DNA from 2 places in the Bacillus sp. SH7-1 genome. Region 1 is predicted to be linked to the other one. Evidence: predicted binding sites of a transcription regulator. Region 1 holds the regulator's gene; the other holds the start of a gene.
The links. Region 1 encodes LexA, which represses DNA repair genes until DNA is damaged. Its sites were predicted from a motif close to CGAACATATGTTCG; they were not measured.
Positions count from the first base shown of each region.

Region 1 (4,653 bases):
TTTAAAAGGCTATGCGTACGTTATGTAATATGGAACTTCAAAATGATAAAAGGGGAGTAGATGATGAAAAAAATATTGTTAGTAGCAATCGCTTGTATCATTATTGGAGTAATTGGGATTTCACAAACATATGAAAAAGCAGTGCAAACTGCAGAAAAAGGAAACAAAGAAGATATAATCAAAAATGAAACATTAAAAAATATAGAAGTTAAGTTAGATGCCGGGGATATTGTTGTCCAAAAATCTCCTGACTCTTCTTTTTATGTAAAGCAATCAGGAGATACACGTAAACAAGAGGTTCGTATTGCTGAAGATGGTGACACATTAAAAATCATTGGGGAAAGAGAAAAAGGTGCTTCATTTGATTTTTCCTTTTACGATTTTAGGTTTCAAACGTCTACATTGACTCTCCTTGTACCTGAACGCTCTTACCAAGATGTAAAAGTAAATTCATCTGCTGGACAAATCGACATAAGTGATGTGAAAAGTGACCGTGTAAGTGTTGAGACACTTGCTGGTGAAGTGGATTTGAAACGTGTAACGGCTAAGAATGTGGAGGGATCTACAAAAGCTGGTGAGCTGAACTTTAAAAAAGTAATAGGGAAAGTGACTGCAAAAACGACCAGTGGGGAAATAAATATTCTAGATCATGATTCTACGTATAATCTAGAAGCAAGTTCAACTGCTGGAGATGTAGATATTATTTTATCGGAAAAACCACAAGATGCGGTAATCACCGGACAAAGTGCTGCTGGAGATGTAACAATTTTTAATGAAGAAAATAAAAACGTAACAATTGGTAATGGGAGTAAAAAGATTAGCGGTAAAACTGCTGCTGGAGATGTGACGATTGAAACGCGTTTATAAGAAATAGAATGTATGAAAATCTATCAAAATACAAAAAAGATAATTACCGTATATATATAAGGTAATTATCTTTTTTATATTCTTAATGTAAATCACGATACACGCCAATTACTTTACCGATAACTGACACTTGTTTTAAAATGATAGGTTCTAATGAAGAGTTTTCCGGTTGTAGGCGGAAATGGTCTTTTTCTTTATAGAAACGTTTAACAGTTGCCTCGTTATCTTCTGTTAAAGCGACTACAATTTCACCATTATATGCAGACTGTTGTTGGCGAACAACAACTAGATCTCCATCGAAAATACCAGCTTCAATCATACTATCTCCAGAAATACGTAACATAAACACTTGATCTGCTCCAGCAACAATGCTAGCTGGAAGTGGGAAGTGATCTTCTACACTTTCAACTGCTGTAATTGGTAATCCAGCAGTAACTTTTCCGATGATTGGAACTTGAATAACAGATTGTGTTTCTGTATCCATTCGGTCATCACCTAAAATTTCGATTGCTCGTGGTTTTGTTGGATCGCGTCGAATGTATCCTTTTTCTTCTAATCTTGATAAATGTCCGTGCACTGTAGAACTAGAAGCGAGGCCGACTGCTTGACCGATTTCACGTACGGAAGGTGGATATCCTTTTTCTTGTACTTTTAGCTTAATAAAGTCGAGAATGTCTTGCTGGCGTTTCGTTAACTTTTCCATGTTTTCTAACACCTCGTTTTCTTTCATTTTTCTTATTAATAAGTATAACATGTGAAAAAACATTCTACAAACATAAGTTCGAACAAAAGGCGAATTTATGTTACACTGAAGGGAAATAATAGTGAGAAAGAGGGGTTCATAATGAATGCAATTATTTATGCACGTGTGAGTACAACAAAAGAAGCGCAAGAAACATCATTATTACGTCAAAAAGATGAATTATTGCATTTAGCGGAGCGCTATCAAATGAATGTTACTAAGGTGATTGAAGAGCAGGCTAGCGGTTATACAATTGAACGTGATGGAATATTAGAAGTGCTAGATACAATTCGAGACGAACAAATTGATGTGCTACTCATACAAGATGAAACGCGCCTTGGTAGGGGAAATGCAAAGATTGCATTAATGCACTGTTTACATAAAGAGGGAATAAAAGTATACACGCATACGCATAATGGAGAATTACAATTGTCGGATTCGGATTCGATGGTATTAGATATTATTGGTATTGTTGAAGAGTATCAAAGAAAGATTCATAATTTGAAAATTAAACGTGGTATGCAACGCGCAGTAGAAAAGGGCTATCGTCCAGAAAATAATTTAAAGAATCGTCATTTAAGCGTAGGACGAGAGAAGAAAGAAGTGCCGATTGAGGAAATTGTGCGTTTGCGCAAGAATGAACTTACTTTCGAAGAAATTGCAGCAACGCTTCGCGGCTTTGGGCATAATGTTTCAAAAGCGACGGTACATCGTAGATATGTAGAGTATACAAAGCAATTGCTTGATAAAGAAGAGTAACTATTGTATGATAATAATCAGTTTTGATTAGAAGGGGGATTCGAGATGCTTAGTCACGAACTCGTTGAACGCATTAACTTCTTAGCGAAAAAAGCAAAAGCTGAAGGTCTAACTGAAGAAGAACAACGTGAGCGTCAATCGCTACGTGAACAATATTTAAAAGGATTTCGTCAAAATATGTTAAACGAACTTAAAGGAATTAAAGTCGTTAACGAACAAGGTACTGATGTTACGCCGGCGAAATTAAAAGCTTTAAAAAAGCAAGATAATGCAAAATTAAACTAAAAGATGGGCGAAGCCCATCTTTTTTTATTTATTATATTCGTTAGTTAATAACTTTCCAGTTGTTATTGATTGTTGCTTCTATTTTTTTGTGCTTCAATATATAGTTAGCAATAAGTTCAGACATATCTGTTGTTATGTCTTTTATTACAGGCTTATTTTGAAACATAAAGAAGTTCCCTCCGCCGCTTGCGCGATAATTATTCATAACGACGTCATATTCTTCATCCATATTAAGAGGAGTGCCTTTATACTGTAAAGATTCTACTCTCTCACCAATTGGTTTGGAAATATTTAATACGTACGAAATTCCTTCCCACATATCGTAATTATAGTGTTGCGGTTTTGGTTCTATGTAGCTAGGGTTTACGATGATGGTTCCATCTGCTTTTAATGTGAAATAAGAAGCAGAGAGTTCGAGAGCATCTTTTATATCCGCTCCAGTTATTCTAATTACTTTTAATGTATTTGGATAAATATAATTAGAAACGATGTCACGCATTGTTACACATTTCGGGAAACCTGGAGATGTATTATGGAATAAGCTTGTACAAGAAATGGAAACATTAGCTATATCCATCTGTATTTTATTTATGAATTCAATAAAAGAATGGTCTTGCAAACGAGTTTGCATAGCATCTAAAATTCGCATGTCCCCATAGATTAGTCCAATAGGTTGATCGAGCCAACTTTGTGTTTTTTCTTCATAATTGGTAACCAAGGAAAGAATATCTTGGTCCGTCGCAATTCCTTGCACGGGCAATAATTGTGAACAACTCTCTTTTTTTATCCATTTTTGTTTTATTTTTTCGAATGTTACTGTTACTTTTCCAATGAAGTGTCCATTGCATCCGGTTTGTAAAACTGTTACACCATTTATTGCGGTGTGAGCAATTTCACGGTGTTGGTGGCCTGTTAGTAAAATATCTATGCCTTCAATTTCATGACACATTGCATATCCTTGGTTTTCACCTGTTAAAACTTCACTCGGTACCCCAGTTTGTAAATCACGTTCGAATCCCCCATGATACGCTACGACAAGTAAATCTGGTTTCTCGTGTTCGCGAATGTAAGAAACCCAATTTTTTGTTGTTTCTAATGCATCTTCAAATTGTAAATCTTTAATGTGATGGGGTTGTTCCCAATTGGGAATGTAATGCGTTGTCACCCCTAAAATAGCAATTTTTATATTTGATTCAATATGTTTTATTATATATGGTTTCCCAAAATAAGGTTCGTTTCTGTTTATGTCTAAAATATTTGCTGATAGATACGGAAAGTTTGCAGTAGAAATAGCATTGTTTAATACATCCATTCCATAATTAAATTCATGATTTCCAATAACTGCAGCATCATAACGTAAATAGTTCGCTAATAAAGACATTGGATTTTTCTTATCTTTTTCATAAGTAGCGTAATGATAAGTAAATGGTGTTCCTTGTATGAAGTCACCGTTATCAATTAAAAGAACGTTTGTATTTTCGGATCGTTCTTTTTTTATAAGAGTAGAAATTTTAGCTAAACCAATTTCAGCTTTGGAGTTATCTTGGTAGTGAATTGGATAAACAGTGCCATGTATATCACTTGTTAATAAGATGTTTAAAGTCACAATTTGAGTTTGATTCAATATCATTCACCTTTTCTATTGTTATCTATTAATTAAGCATATCAAATATATGAAGAGAATTTTAATGAGAATGTATAGAATGTGTAAAGATTCTGTAAATAAGCAATTATTCGTGAAAATGTATGATATATTTCTTCATGTTTACGGAAGGTTATTTTATAACAACAAAAATGGAGGCATTTATATGTTGAAAAAAGTTTTTGCAATGAGTACGACGGTTGTACTAGCGGCGGGATTATTAAGTGGCTGTGGAACGAAGGAATCAAGCGCAAGTAAAAATGAAGATACGAAAAAAGGGTATGTACCGAAGACTTTAAATGTTCAATTTGTTCCTTCTCAAAATGCAGATACGTTAGAGGCGAAGGCAAAACCATTA
Region 1 is NZ_QNUD01000017.1:46,287-50,939, forward strand. It holds gene DN390_RS16135 (DUF1700 domain-containing protein) at 1-60, shown strand, start outside; gene DN390_RS16140 (DUF4097 family beta strand repeat-containing protein) at 61-867, shown strand; gene lexA (transcriptional repressor LexA) at 950-1,570, opposite strand; gene DN390_RS16150 (YneB family resolvase-like protein) at 1,712-2,368, shown strand; gene DN390_RS16155 (DUF896 domain-containing protein) at 2,414-2,653, shown strand; gene DN390_RS16160 (bifunctional metallophosphatase/5'-nucleotidase) at 2,694-4,277, opposite strand; gene DN390_RS16165 (phosphate/phosphite/phosphonate ABC transporter substrate-binding protein) at 4,462-4,653, shown strand, end outside.

Region 2 (4,653 bases), on a different contig from region 1:
AAAAGAGTGCGCGTGGTTGTCTCATTTTTATATTGAAAGCAATAAAGAATTAAAAGATGGAAATCTTATTATTCGATTTATAAATGGCTTTGCGGTGAAGTTAGAGATATCGAAAACTAGCTTTGAAAATCAACAAAATCGTACAGCGAAATTGCGTACTGAATATGAAGACCGTAGAAAAAAACAAGGAAATCCTTGTTTTAAAGAGGTTGATAAAATTGAAGAATCTAAATTGAAACCGGCATATGAGAAATTGTATTTTGTGAAAGAAGGCGAAGTGTAAAAGGATGGGGGCTCCCCATCCTTTTACTTTTCAGTTTTGTTGGTAAGTCGATATATTTGAAAAAACGCCCAAGTAACGACACACCCTGTCGAATATTGATGGATTATCATAGTTAAATAATGAAGGAATTCTCATGAAAGGTATGGAAACTTAATAATTACATCTCCATATGTCGTACCTACCATTTCCTCTTTCATATAAGCAATGATACAGTAGAGGTAGTACTTAGAGTAAAGGGGTAAAGTGTAGAATGGATTTTCAGACAATCAAAGAGTATTTTTCACCAGAAAATATGGATCATATTGTTGAAAGCTATAAAGCGTTCGGACCACTTCTTGGTATTGGGTTACCGATGATAGAGGCGCTAATTCCAGCATTGCCACTCATCGTATTTGTACTGGCCAATGCTGTTGCATTTGGATTTTGGCTCGGTTTTCTTTATTCTTGGCTTGGATCAGTAATGGGTGCCTTACTTGTCTTTTTCATAATCCGCCATTTTGGCCGAAGTCGTTTCTTTTCTTTTGTGAATAAGCATGAGAAAGTACGAAAGGCAATGGGATGGATTGAAAGGAAAGGGTTCGCGCCGATTTTCGTCATATTTTGTTTTCCGTTTACACCGTCTGCGCTTATAAATGTTGTTGCTGGTCTATCACGCATTAGTGTAAAACAGTTTGGCCTTGCGCTCGCGTTCGGAAAGCTTGTGATGATTTTTATTTTAACGTATATCGGTCATGATTTAATGTCATTTATTCATAATCCGGTGAAATCAGTCATTGTAGCGATTGGTATTTTTATTTTATGGTATGTCGGTAAGAAAATCGAAGTAAAGTTAGAACTACAGTAAGAATGGTCTTCTTTGTAAAGGAAAGCTTCATTATTAAAGGATAAGGGGAGAAGCGGATGAAGAAAACTTTGAAAAAAGAAGGCATAGAGTGGATACGAACAATTTTAATTGGTGTATTATTAGCTGTATTTTTTCGAACGTTTTTCTTTTCAACGTACGTTGTAGAGGGGAAGTCAATGATGCCGACATTGCAAGATGGTAATATGCTTGTTGTAAATAAGGTGAGTTATCAAGTGGGGGACTTGAATAGGTTTGATGTTGTTGTGTTTCATGCGAATAAAAAAGAGGACTATGTAAAGCGAATTATCGGTTTACCTGGGGATCAAATTGAATATAAGCATGATAAACTATATATAAACGGACAATTCGTGGATGAACCTTATTTAGAAACGTATAAGAAAGAGATAGATGGACGACAACTAACAGGTGATTTTAAACTAGAAGAGTTGACGAAAGAAAAATCGGTGCCACCGGGATATATTTTTGTAGTAGGTGATAATCGCCTCGGGAGCTGGGATAGTAGACACTTTGGGTTTGTAAAAGCTGATACAGTTGTCGGTAAAGTTGATTTACGATATTGGCCACTTCAAGAGGTGCAAACGAATTTTTCAAAAGGTTGATATAATAGGTAGAAGTATAGAAAAAGACAAACTACTCCGTTTGTCTTTTTTCGTGTACTATAATACAATTATAGTAGCAAACTAACGTTCGTTATGTAAGTGAAAGGTGGGGTTACATGTCACTTCGATTTGTGATTGGTAGAGCGGGAAGTGGAAAAAGTACACTTTGTTTACACGAAGTGCAAGAAGAGTTAAAACAGCGTCCAAGAGGAGAAACCATATTATATCTTGTGCCAGAACAGATGACATTTCAAACGCAGCAGGCGTTAATTGGTAGTGAGGATGTTAGAGGTTCTATTCGGGCACAAGTTTTTAGTTTTTCACGGTTAGCGTGGAAAGTATTGCAAGAAGTTGGTGGAGCGAGTCGTCTTCACATTGATGAAGCGGGCGTACATATGTTACTTCGTAAAATTGTAGAGTCTCGTAAAGATGGATTATCGGTGTTCCAAAAAGCAGCGGAGCAAAACGGTTTCTTTGAACATCTTGGCAGTATGATTGCAGAGTTTAAACGATATAACGTGACGCCATCAAACGTATATGAAATGTGGCAACAATTAGATGCGCATAGTAGCAGTGCCGAACAAAAGCTACTGGCGAATAAAGTATATGATTTACAACTACTATATGATGATTTTGAGCGTGCCTTAATCGGAAAATATTTAGATTCAGAAGACTATCTGCAATTGCTAGTGGAAAAGCTTCCGCAGTCTGAGTATGTAAATCAGGCTGAAATTTATATAGATGGATTCCATTCGTTTTCACCGCAAGAGCTAGAAATTGTAAGACAGCTTATGATTTGCGGAGCGAGAGTTACGATTACGTTAACGATAGATGAAAAGACGTTAGCACAGCCAGTAAATGAACTAGATCTATTTTATGAAACGACGTTAACGTATGAAAAAATAAAACAAGTAGCACGTGAAGAGAAGATAGAAATTGAAAAAACGATTCCACTTATGGAACAGCCGCGTTTTCATTCTCCGGCATTAGCGCATTTAGAAATGCATTACGAAGCACGTCCAAATGAAAAGTTTCACGGTGAAGCGAGTGTAACGATTAGTACAGCAGCTAATTTAAGAGCTGAAGTAGAAGGTGTAGCCCGTGAAATTCGTAGACTTGTGGCGGACGAAGATTATCGTTACCGTGATATTGCAGTTCTTCTTCGTAACGGGGAAAGTTATTACGATGTGATGCGAACGTTATTTACAGATTATAATATCCCGCACTTCATCGATGAAAAACGACCGATGTCACATCATCCGCTAGTAGAATGCATTCGGTCAGCACTCGAGATTATTAGCGGGAATTGGCGTTATGATGCAGTGTTTCGCTGCGTGAAAACAGAGCTTTTATATCCATTAGACGTAAGAAAAGAAGCAATGCGCGAAGAGATGGATGAGTTTGAAAACTACTGTTTAGCGTACGGTGTACAAGGGAAGAGATGGACTTCTGAGGATCCGTGGATGTACCGACGCTATCGTTCTCTTGACGATACGAATGGGATGATTACAGACAGTGAACGTGAAATGGAAGAGAAAATAAATCGATTGCGCGACGTTGTAAGAACGCCTGTTATTCGTATGCAAAAAAGACTGAAGCGTGCGGGAACAGTTATGCAAATGTGCGAAGCTGTTTACTTATTTTTAGAAGAGCTGGATGTTCCGAAAAAACTAGAAGCATTACGTATTCGTGCAGAAGAGAGCGGCGATTTCTTATTTGCGACAGATCATGAGCAAGTATGGGAAGAAGTAATGAGTCTTCTTGATACGTTTGTTGAGATGCTTGGCGAAGAGAAAATGTCACTTTCTATGTTCACAGACGTTATGTCGACAGGTCTTGAGGCGCTTCAATTCGCAAACATTCCGCCGTCATTAGACCAAGTGTTAATTGCTAACATTGATCGTTCTAGGTTATCAAATGTGAAAGCAACATTCGTCATTGGGGTAAATGAAGGTGTCATTCCAGCAGCACCGATGGATGAAGGTATGCTTTCTGATGAGGAAAGAGAAGTTCTTGGTGCGGCAGGAATTGAATTAGCGCCAACGACGAGACAAACTTTGTTAGAAGAACAGTTCGTTATGTACCAAATGGTAACGAGAGCGACTGAGAAATTATATATTTCATGCCCGCTTGCAGATGAAGAAGGAAAGACGTTACTTGCGTCTAGCTTTATTAAGAAAATAAAAAGAATGTTCCCTGATGTGAAAGACTCGTTTATTACGAATGACGTAAATGATTTATCACGTTCGGAACAAATTTCATACGTAGCAACGCCAGAAGTAACGTTGTCATATGTTATGCAGCAACTTCAAACGTGGAAACGATATGGATTTGAAGGGAATTTAGACTTTTGGTGGGATGTATATAATTTCTATGTAACTTCAGATGAATGGAAACAAAAAAGTAGCCGCGTATTATCAAGTCTGTTTTACCGAAATCGTGCGCAGAAATTAAGCACAGTTGTAAGTAGAGATTTATACGGAGATACAATTAAGGGAAGCGTCTCTCGTATGGAACTATTTAACCGTTGTGCATACGCTCATTTCGCGCAGCACGGTTTATCATTAAGAGAGCGTGATATTTTCAAATTGGATGCGCCAGATATCGGGGAGCTATTCCATGCAGCGCTGAAGAGAATTGCGGACAGGCTATTACGTGAGAACCGTACTTGGGCGGATTTATCAATAAAAGAGTGTGAACATCTTTCTGGTGTAGTAATAGAAGAAATTGCACCGTTATTACAAAGACAAATTTTATTAAGTTCAAATCGTCATTTCTATTTAAAACAAAAACTACAACAAATTATTTTCCGTACGTCAATTATTCTGCGTGAACATGCGAAGTCGAGCGGTTTCGTACCAGTTGATTTAGAAGTGCCGTTCGGTATGGGCGGTACAGGATCACTT
Region 2 is NZ_QNUD01000049.1:7,703-12,355, forward strand. It holds gene DN390_RS27705 (competence protein ComK) at 1-283, shown strand, start outside; gene DN390_RS27710 (TVP38/TMEM64 family protein) at 534-1,127, shown strand; gene lepB (signal peptidase I) at 1,184-1,747, shown strand; gene addB (helicase-exonuclease AddAB subunit AddB) at 1,864-4,653, shown strand, end outside.
Region 2: the regulator LexA is predicted to act here: its motif matches at 1,825-1,838, upstream of addB (helicase-exonuclease AddAB subunit AddB).